2 regions of the Paenibacillus pabuli genome follow, and region 2 is predicted to be linked to the other one. Evidence: riboswitches for the same ligand, from Rfam matches in the RefSeq annotation. Region 2 holds a riboswitch; the other holds the start of a gene.
What was found. A riboswitch is a leader RNA that binds a small molecule or an ion and turns the genes downstream of it on or off. The one in region 2 is predicted to bind cyclic di-AMP.
Positions count from the first base shown of each region.

Region 1: linked by a shared signal. The riboswitch ahead of ABGV42_RS03035 (3D domain-containing protein) and the one ahead of ABGV42_RS30865 (C40 family peptidase) in region 2 are both predicted to bind cyclic di-AMP.

Region 1 covers NZ_JBDOIO010000003.1:153,974-158,297, forward strand. Annotated here, with positions in the region: gene ABGV42_RS03025 (ABC transporter substrate-binding protein/permease) at 1-22, shown strand, start outside; gene ABGV42_RS03030 (amino acid ABC transporter ATP-binding protein) at 9-734, shown strand; cyclic di-AMP (ydaO/yuaA leader) riboswitch at 997-1,196, shown strand; gene ABGV42_RS03035 (3D domain-containing protein) at 1,199-1,876, shown strand; gene ABGV42_RS03040 (polysaccharide deacetylase family protein) at 2,007-2,798, opposite strand; gene ABGV42_RS03045 (hypothetical protein) at 2,950-3,291, shown strand; gene ABGV42_RS03050 (PspA/IM30 family protein) at 3,415-4,086, shown strand; gene ABGV42_RS03055 (DUF350 domain-containing protein) at 4,183-4,324, shown strand, end outside.
Region 2 covers NZ_JBDOIO010000005.1:915,787-920,110, reverse strand. Annotated here, with positions in the region: gene ABGV42_RS30875 (M1 family metallopeptidase) at 1-1,415, shown strand, start outside; gene ABGV42_RS30870 (hypothetical protein) at 1,426-2,268, shown strand; cyclic di-AMP (ydaO/yuaA leader) riboswitch at 2,529-2,666, shown strand; gene ABGV42_RS30865 (C40 family peptidase) at 2,670-3,140, shown strand; gene ABGV42_RS30860 (GNAT family N-acetyltransferase) at 3,452-3,943, shown strand; gene ABGV42_RS30855 (c-type cytochrome) at 4,097-4,324, shown strand, end outside.

The DNA of each region.
Region 1 (4,324 bases), on a different contig from region 2:
GAGTGCAAGTGATAGACGTTAGACAATTACACAAATCCTACGACAAAAACGAAGTACTTAAAGGCATAGATGTCTCAATTGGCAAGGGCGAGGTCGTTGTCGTGATTGGTCCTTCAGGATCGGGTAAAAGTACATTCCTGCGCTGTCTGAACCTGTTGGAGCAGCCTACTTCCGGTGAGATTAATTTCGAAGGGGTATCCATCACGGACCGCAAACACAACATTAATGCAACTCGGGAAAAAATGGGGATGGTGTTCCAGCACTTTAATCTGTTTCCGCATAAAACCGTGGAGCAAAACATTACCATTGCCCCAATTAAGGTCAAAAAGCAGTCTGAACAGGAAGCGAAGCAGATCGCAGCAGACTTGCTCAAAACCGTTGGGTTATTGGAGAAAAAGGATGCTTATCCGAGTCAGCTGTCTGGTGGACAGAAGCAGCGGATTGCCATAGCGAGAGCCCTTGCGATGCAGCCGCATGTGATGCTGTTTGACGAGCCAACCTCTGCACTTGACCCTGAAATGGTCGGTGAAGTACTCGACGTGATGAAGCGCCTGGCTGAAGGCGGCATGACTATGGTTATCGTTACCCACGAGATGGGCTTTGCCCGTGAAGTTGGAGATCGCATCATCTTTATGGATGGCGGGGTAATCGTGGAAGAGGGGACACCTGATGAAGTATTTGGTCAGCCTAAGCATCCACGTACGCGTGACTTCCTCGGTAAAGTTTTGTCATAATCGTTGAACATGATCAGCCAGTTAATCATATTGGATGGACTAACAAAAACGAAATCAAACAGCCTTGTTAACTTTATGGTTAGCAGGGTTGTTTTTTTGTGTGGATAAGTATCCACTGTCTTAAAAGTAACGTTTCTGTCATTGTTCCAAAGCTGCATAGTCACTCCAGATTTTGAAAAAATCCTTATTATTAAAGCTGTATAATGAGTTGTTTAAAACAGTTGGTAACATTTACTACGGACCCTGGTTACAGAATTGTGATATATTGTTCCTGCCGAAACTTCCTGAGGAGGAAGTGCGGAGGATGTAATGATGCAGGCCGTGAAGGGGAAGATCGATACGCACGCTGCTTGGGGTGAATTAGGGGTACATAACGCAATACGCATGTAACAGCAACCTATAGGGTGGTTTCCTCCATCCGAATCCGACAACTAACTTCGCAGGCACAATGAGGGAGGAAGACCATGATTAAGAAGAGAACAATAGCCAAAACAGCAGCAGCCCTGCTGACAGCAGCAATGCTCATTCAGGCCGTTCCAGCTCACGCTGATTCTGTTCACGTGGCCAAAGAGGGGGATACCTTCTACACCTTGTCGAAAAAATATGGGGTTGGACTGAGCACACTTATCAAAGCTAACCATGATATTTCGCCTTACAACATTTATGGTGGTTTGAAAATTACGATCCCAGGAAAAACAACAAATACGGCCTCGGCTGCTCCAGCTGCCAAGAGCTCTTCCGAAGCAAAGGCGATCACGACAGCTAGCCTTGATGTGAATGCTGACGAGAAAGTCGTTCAAGCTTGGGGCAAAACGTTTGATTACAGTAAGGCTGTTGAAGTGAAAGCAACAGCATACTCTTCGGCCGCTTCTGAAAATGGTGGATGGGGTGCTGTAGATTACTTCGGTAATCCGCTTGAACTCGGCACGATCGCAGTAGATCCGAGTGTGATCCCACTGGGGACGAAGGTTCTTGTTACAGGTCACTCCCATCCGGGGCTGCCTAAGCAGGCATTTGTGGCTACTGCACGTGATGTCGGCGGGGCGATCAAAGGCAAACGGATTGATATTTTCATTCCTGGAAGTCAGAAGTCTGTGAGCACTTTTGGTTTTCAGGATGTTGAACTTTATATTTTAAAATAAGTATCATCGCCAATAAAAGGGTGCCTTTATGACACGTTTAACGTGAAATAAGGGTACCCTTTGTTTTTAACAAAAAATAAGATTGTTAGTTTCATGATTAAGATGTGTTTACTATCCACTATGCCCTGTATTATTTGCTCTTCGGCAATTGCAGCATTTCGTCCAGAGTCACCAGATTGAAGCCCCTGCACCGCAGTTCATCAATAATCTCCGGAAGTGCCCCAATGGTACCGGACAGATTTGAACCCACGCCGCCTCCCGCATGTTGAAGAATGATGGAGCCTGGCTTGACTGCAGATAAAACATTTTGCTTAACCTGCTCTTTGCTTAGGCCTTTCCAATCCAGCGAATCCACATTCCAGTTAACAATACTGTATTGTTGTCTTGCGGCCCATTGCAGCTGTTTCTCATTAATGTCTCCGTATGGAGGACGAATCATTTTCGGTGTGTACCCGGTCAGTTTACGAATAATGTCACCGGTATGTAGAATTTGTTTGCGAAAAGCATTTAAAGACAGCTTACTGAATTCAGGATGGTTGTAACTATGGTTTCCAACAATGTGACCTTCCCTAACGATCCGTCTGACGAGGTCAGGATGTTTCTCAGCTCGGTTGCCAACAATAAAAAAAGTCGCTTTTACATTATATTTCTTCAAAATATCCAGTACCTGCGGTGTGAAGCGCGGATCAGGCACATCATCAAAAGTCAATGCCACCTGTCGGGTTGAAGGTCCATTGGTTTTGAAAGTATCAGCATATTTCTGCCTTAGCTGACCGAGCGTCAGCTGTTCATCTTCAGATAGGTCAGGCTTTGCAGCAGGCGTACTCTCTGGAACGGGTTTAGCCAGCAGCTGCCCAGAAGTATAGCTTCCGCTTAGAAAAACAAGGATCAACATGGCGAATGCGATGAGGCGAATACGCATGATATAGCCTCCTTTGTCAAATGGCGTTCTCTTTGGTATGCCCGGGGTGATGGTTCATTATGCATAGTGTGAGAAGTTTCATTGTCCAATCTGACCGATAACACTCATAATTCCACCATTACATATACACACAAAGGACAGGTGGATTAGGATGAATACTTATGATTTGAAGTCGGTTCGTTTGCAGGTCATTGAAGCTGGAGAAGATCAGATATTTTTGGTCACGGGTGGGAAAGCTCATATAGGAGCTGTGGCGACCTTTTATCCCGAAAGAGAACGCGTGGTGGGAACTGCAGTCCATATTCCTGGGCACAAGGAACAAGAATTATGTGAGCGTCTGGCACGAAAGGCTGCGAATTCTCTCAAGGTGACCGTCACCGTTATTATGGGTATTCATTTTGACGCCATTACGCGTATGCAGATCGATGAGATCGTACTGACGGCAGAAAAGCTGCTCGATGATCATTTAAGCCGGACGAAAGATGTAAAATAGTAGATTTTGGGTGGCTTCGAATCGTGTTTTATGATTTTTTTTGGTAAAATTGAAACGGGTTGAAGGTTACCACGTATGTATGATTATATACAAGATGTAATATCGACTAGGAGGAATACCATAATGTCCATTTTCAAACGTTTGCGTGATTTAACGATGTCTAACATTAATGCCATTATTGACAAGGCAGAAGATCCAATCAAAATGACGGATCAATATATCCGTGATATGCAGGAAGATCTGGAAGATGCCGAGAAGGCTGTTGCTCAACAAATCGCGATTGAGAAAAAATTCAAGCAGCTGTTCGAAGAACAGGAAGCATTGGTGAAGAAGCGTGAGGAGCAAGCTCATACCGCAGCACGTGCACAGAATATGGATCTGGCGCGCCGGGCTCTGGAAGAGAAAAAAGCTGCCGAAGTAAAAATGGCGGAATACAAAACAAGCTATGATCAAAACAAGGCTTCGGCAGACAATCTGCGCGGCAAGCTGGATGAAATGCGCAAGCAATTGACACAAATGAAAAACAAACGTGAAACGCTGGTAGCGCGCTACAACGCAGCTAAAGCACAAACCGAAATCAACAAAGCCCTAAATGGGTTCAGTTCCGACACAGCCAGTGCAGGCATGAAGCGTATGGAAGAAAAAATGATGCAAATGGAAGCACAGGCAGAAGCGAGCAACGAGATGTCGTCCAAAGGAAAATCACTTGATGAAGAGTTCGAAAAAATCGGCAAGGATCAGGCCGTTGAGGATGAACTGGCGGCACTCATGAAGCAGTACGAAAATAAAAACTAAACCTTGCATCTTACGCAGGGTTCACCAGCGGAGGAGAGACAGCGTTTCTCCTTCGCTTTTAAATGCGGTTCATGTTGATAAGTGGGGGCTGTGTAAATGTATTTGAACATTTTGGCGATGCTGGTCTGGACATTATCTGGTTCGGTTTTGCTTTTTGTTTTGATGTATGTGGATTCATTGTTTACGAAGTATAAGGATTTTGCGGAAGTTAAGGCAGGGAACATGGCGGTTACGACAC
Region 2 (4,324 bases):
ACACCCGGTTTGAGGTCAAGCTGCCCAAAATCTTTGCCCGTATGGGAACCGCTGAAAACTTCGTTATGGCGGGACAATGGTTCCCTAAACTCAGTGTATATGAGCCTGCAGGCGTGCGAGGACGTACGGCTGAGGGCTGGAATCTGCATCAGTACCACGGGAATTCCGAGTTTTATGCTGATTTTGGCATCTATAGTGTGCGTATTCGGGTACCGGAAACATACAAAGTCGCCGCGACCGGGTTTCCAACGAAGCAGGCTGTTATAAAAAACGGCGAGAAGATCTATCAATTCTATGCTGACGATGTGCATGATTTCGCCTGGGCAGCCTCACCCGACTTTGTTTATGCGGAGGAACCCTTCTCGGCTCCCAATGTTCCAGGCGTACGAATCAAGCTCTATCTGGATCCGGCCCACCAGGATCTGAAGGAACGTTACTTCTATGCGGCCAAAGCAGCTCTTTCCAATTACAGCAAGTGGTTTGGTCCGTACCCGTATTCCACACTCTCCATTGTTGTTCCCCCGAAAATGGGCAATGGAGCAGGCGGCATGGAGTATCCTACTTTAGTTACAGCCTTCGGTGCCGACGACACTACGCCAGGTTACGATCTGGAACGCACGGTTGTGCACGAGATCGGACATCAGTACTTCTACGGCATGGTTGCCAGCAATGAATTTGAGGAGGCCTGGCTGGATGAAGGGTTCACCTCTTACGCAGAAGACAAACTGATGGAGCAGGAATACGGACTTATCCCCAACCTTCCGGTTCAATCCGGCTTAATTACTTCTCCCGCCTCACTTACACAGGAGTCCTGGAAGTTTGATTCCCAGAATCATTATGCAGCCAATGTCTATACCAGGGGCAAGCTTGTGCTGCTGGGCATCGAACAACAAGTGGGCGCAAAAACGATGGAACGCATTCTTTCAACCTATGTAAAAAAATATCGGTTCAAACATCCCACTTCGACTGATTTTCAAAAGGTCGTGGAACAGGTGACCCGTACGTCCTGGTCTGATTATTTTAATCAATATGTATATGGGGACGGCATGGCCGACTTCGCCGTGGAGAATATCCAGGTCAAGCCTGTAGAAAAAGACGGTCAGACATTGTACGAGTCATCGGTAACATTATTGAAGAAAGGCAGCGACTACGAGAAGGTGCCCGTTCGCATTGTTTTTGAAGATGGACACATTGTCGCCAAGGAATGGGATGGCAGTAACGGTCGAATTACGTACAAGTTAACTTACAGCTCGCCTGTATCCTGGGCAATGACCGATCCGTTATATACCGTTGTACTGGAGAACCGTCATATGAACAACTTTTTGAAGGCGGGTCTGTATGAGCCGTCCAAGTTCCGCTGGAGCATGAGTGTAACCAAACTTATAGAAGCTATATTCGGAGGTCTGTCATGGTGAGGTGGAGACAGTGAAAGCAAAAATACGTGAGGGCTGGTTTCTCGTTCGTCAGCATATGTTCATTGCGGCACTTTTGTTTCTCTATCAGCTGGTGTGGGGTTACTTCATCTATAGAATGGTGCAATCGGCTGTCGTTCCCTTGCTGCTGCGCTATCCGGAACCTGACGCCGGGGAGCTTAGTACAATTTTATTCAAAATGGAAAGCCAGCTGAGTCTGTCTACACATCCCGAGGTTCATCGCTATCTATGGATACTGGGGGCCATGCTCCTGCTCCGCATGCTGATCACTCCTCTCATCCAGGCAGGGCTGATCTATTCATTACAACACTTCAATCATACGGAAGAGCGTATTCCTTTTATACGCGGGATCAAGGCACTGTGGAAACCGATGCTGCTGCTTCATTTCATTAAAACACTGTTATTGCTGCTGCCTGCGTACTGGCTTGTCCCCAAGTTGTATGGCATCTTTCTCGATGGATTCCATTCGCTGCAGCTGCTGCTGCCAGGCATTCCATATGTCGCTGGATGGATCGTATATGGATGGATTATACACCATGCCTTGCTCTATATGCAGTTTGGGGCGGGAGCCCCAGAGGGTCAGGGCGGGATCCGTGGTACATTTCACGCTCTATTTCTTGCCTTGCGTCATATCGTTTCTGTCATTGGGATCGCGTTGGTTTTGGGAGCAATCCATCTGCTCATCTTCGGGGCCTTCACCTCTGCGTCTTGGCTCTTGACGGGCCTAATGGGTCTGATCCTGCAACAAACCTATCCGCTCGCCAGATGTTTACTAGATATTTGGAAGATATGCGCTCATTTTCGTCTGTGGCAGTCCAAGTCTTCCAAAGGTTAAAAAGTGTAATGATCCACCTAAAAATTGTTACCATCTTCGTGTAAACTCGTGTCCATGTTTACGCTTCACAAAAGCAAACCTCGACCTTTCCCCGTCAAAGGTCGAGGTTTTTTTTGCTAATTTTCTTGTTAAACGTTGCCAAAGCTTTACTCCTCTGTTACAATAATCGCAGTGAGTTTTTAGTAACAACTTTGTAATCTTTAACTTATGAATTGTAACTACTTAAAATTAAATCGTCATTTCTTGATTTCGCAGGTGCACAACTAGCATAGCCAAATTCCTGGCACCTGGGAAGCGGGGGAACCAGTTATGGGTGAATTGATCTTGCTACAGAGGGATCATAGGGGACCTTCAACCGAATCCTTAAGCTAACCTCGCAGGCGTTGGAAGGGGTATATCTCTTGTTCAAAAAGAAATTAACAGCAGCTGTACTTAGCTTAACATTCGCTCTATCGCTTGGAGCAGGCAGCGCATTCGCAGATTCAAAAATGGATAAAGTAATTGATTCAGCAATGGGAACTACATACAAAAGTGGTGGAACAACGCTTAACGGCTTTGACTGCTCTGGATTCACACGGTATGTATTCGAAAAGCTGGGCATCGATTTGGCTCGTCAATCCAGTTCCCAATTCGACATGGGCGACTCCGTATCTCGCATGGAAATGAGACCAGGCGATCTGGTATTCTTCAATACAACGGGTAAAGGGGTTTCACACGTAGGCATCTTCGTGGGGGAAGGGAAGTTTGCACACTCCTCGTCTTCCAAAGGGGTTACCATCAGTTCTTTGAGTGAGAACTACTGGGCCAACCGCTATGTTGGCGCTAAACGGATTATGAGCACGGACGCATATGAGTCACTGGCCCTCGACTAGGGACAAGCTGAGCAACATCATACTGTAACGAAGCATAAATCAACTGCCCGGTACATTCTCCGCAGGAATGTATCCGGCGGTTTTTTTGTGCTTGTTCGTCCATGCCCTTATGATGTTTTTACCCATCCTACTATAATATAAACGGAATTCCCCGATCTTTTGTTTCACTTTTTTTTCAGGGAGCTAAACCTTGCCAAATGCCCTCCTCTTTTGTAGAGTGAAATCAGGATTAAATATGAAATGACATATGTGATAGACCCTCAGCGTATGACTAAAGTAGCTTGTTCACAATGAAAGGAGCGTGCAGTGGTATGGATGAAGCTTCTGTAACGTTTCACGTTGTGCCGATGCAAGAAGAACATGCAGAATTGATCTGCAGCTGGACATATGAACCACCCTACAACATCTATAGCTGGCTGCCCTGGGAACAGATGAAGGCGCTGGAAGTTGAATTCGGCGATAAGCAGCTTCGCCAAGAGCAATATGCGGTTGTACTCGGAGAGCAGGATCAGCTCTGCGGATTTGCTCAATTCTTTCCGCTCGAAGGTGTGACACGGATCGGGCTTGGCATGCATCCCGAACAGTGTGGTCAAGGGCAGGGCACTGCCTTCGTCTCTGCGATCGTGAAGGAAGCCATTCGGCGGAACCCTACCCATGAGATCGATCTCGAAGTGCTCACTTGGAATGCACGAGCCATTCGAGTTTACCTCAAGGCCGGATTTGTTACCCAGGATACCTATGAACGACAGACACCGAGCGGCTTGAAGCCTTTTTATTGCATGGTATATGAGGGACCTCGTTAACCTTCAGACCCGCAATACAGAAAATTTCATACCCGTTTATGTGATTAGTTCAAAAAATTACCACAAAATGCTATGATGTCATAACAGGTTCCGTTATAATGATATGGACAGTTTCAATTTAGATGATCTTTCATTCTGGAGGGGACATAAGGGATGCACAAATGGATCATGAGCGGGGTATTTTTTGCAGCATGCGCTTTGGCTATTGTTTTAATGTTTACGCTTCCAGGGAAAGAAGAAGTGGCTGAAGAAGCCAAACCAACCATGCCGGAAGTGACAATGGATGCCGGACAGGCTGAAGCACTGGTCAAAGCCAATTGTATTTCCTGTCACGGAGATCAGCTCCAAGGTGGCGTAGGACCTGCTCTAGCAAACATCGGC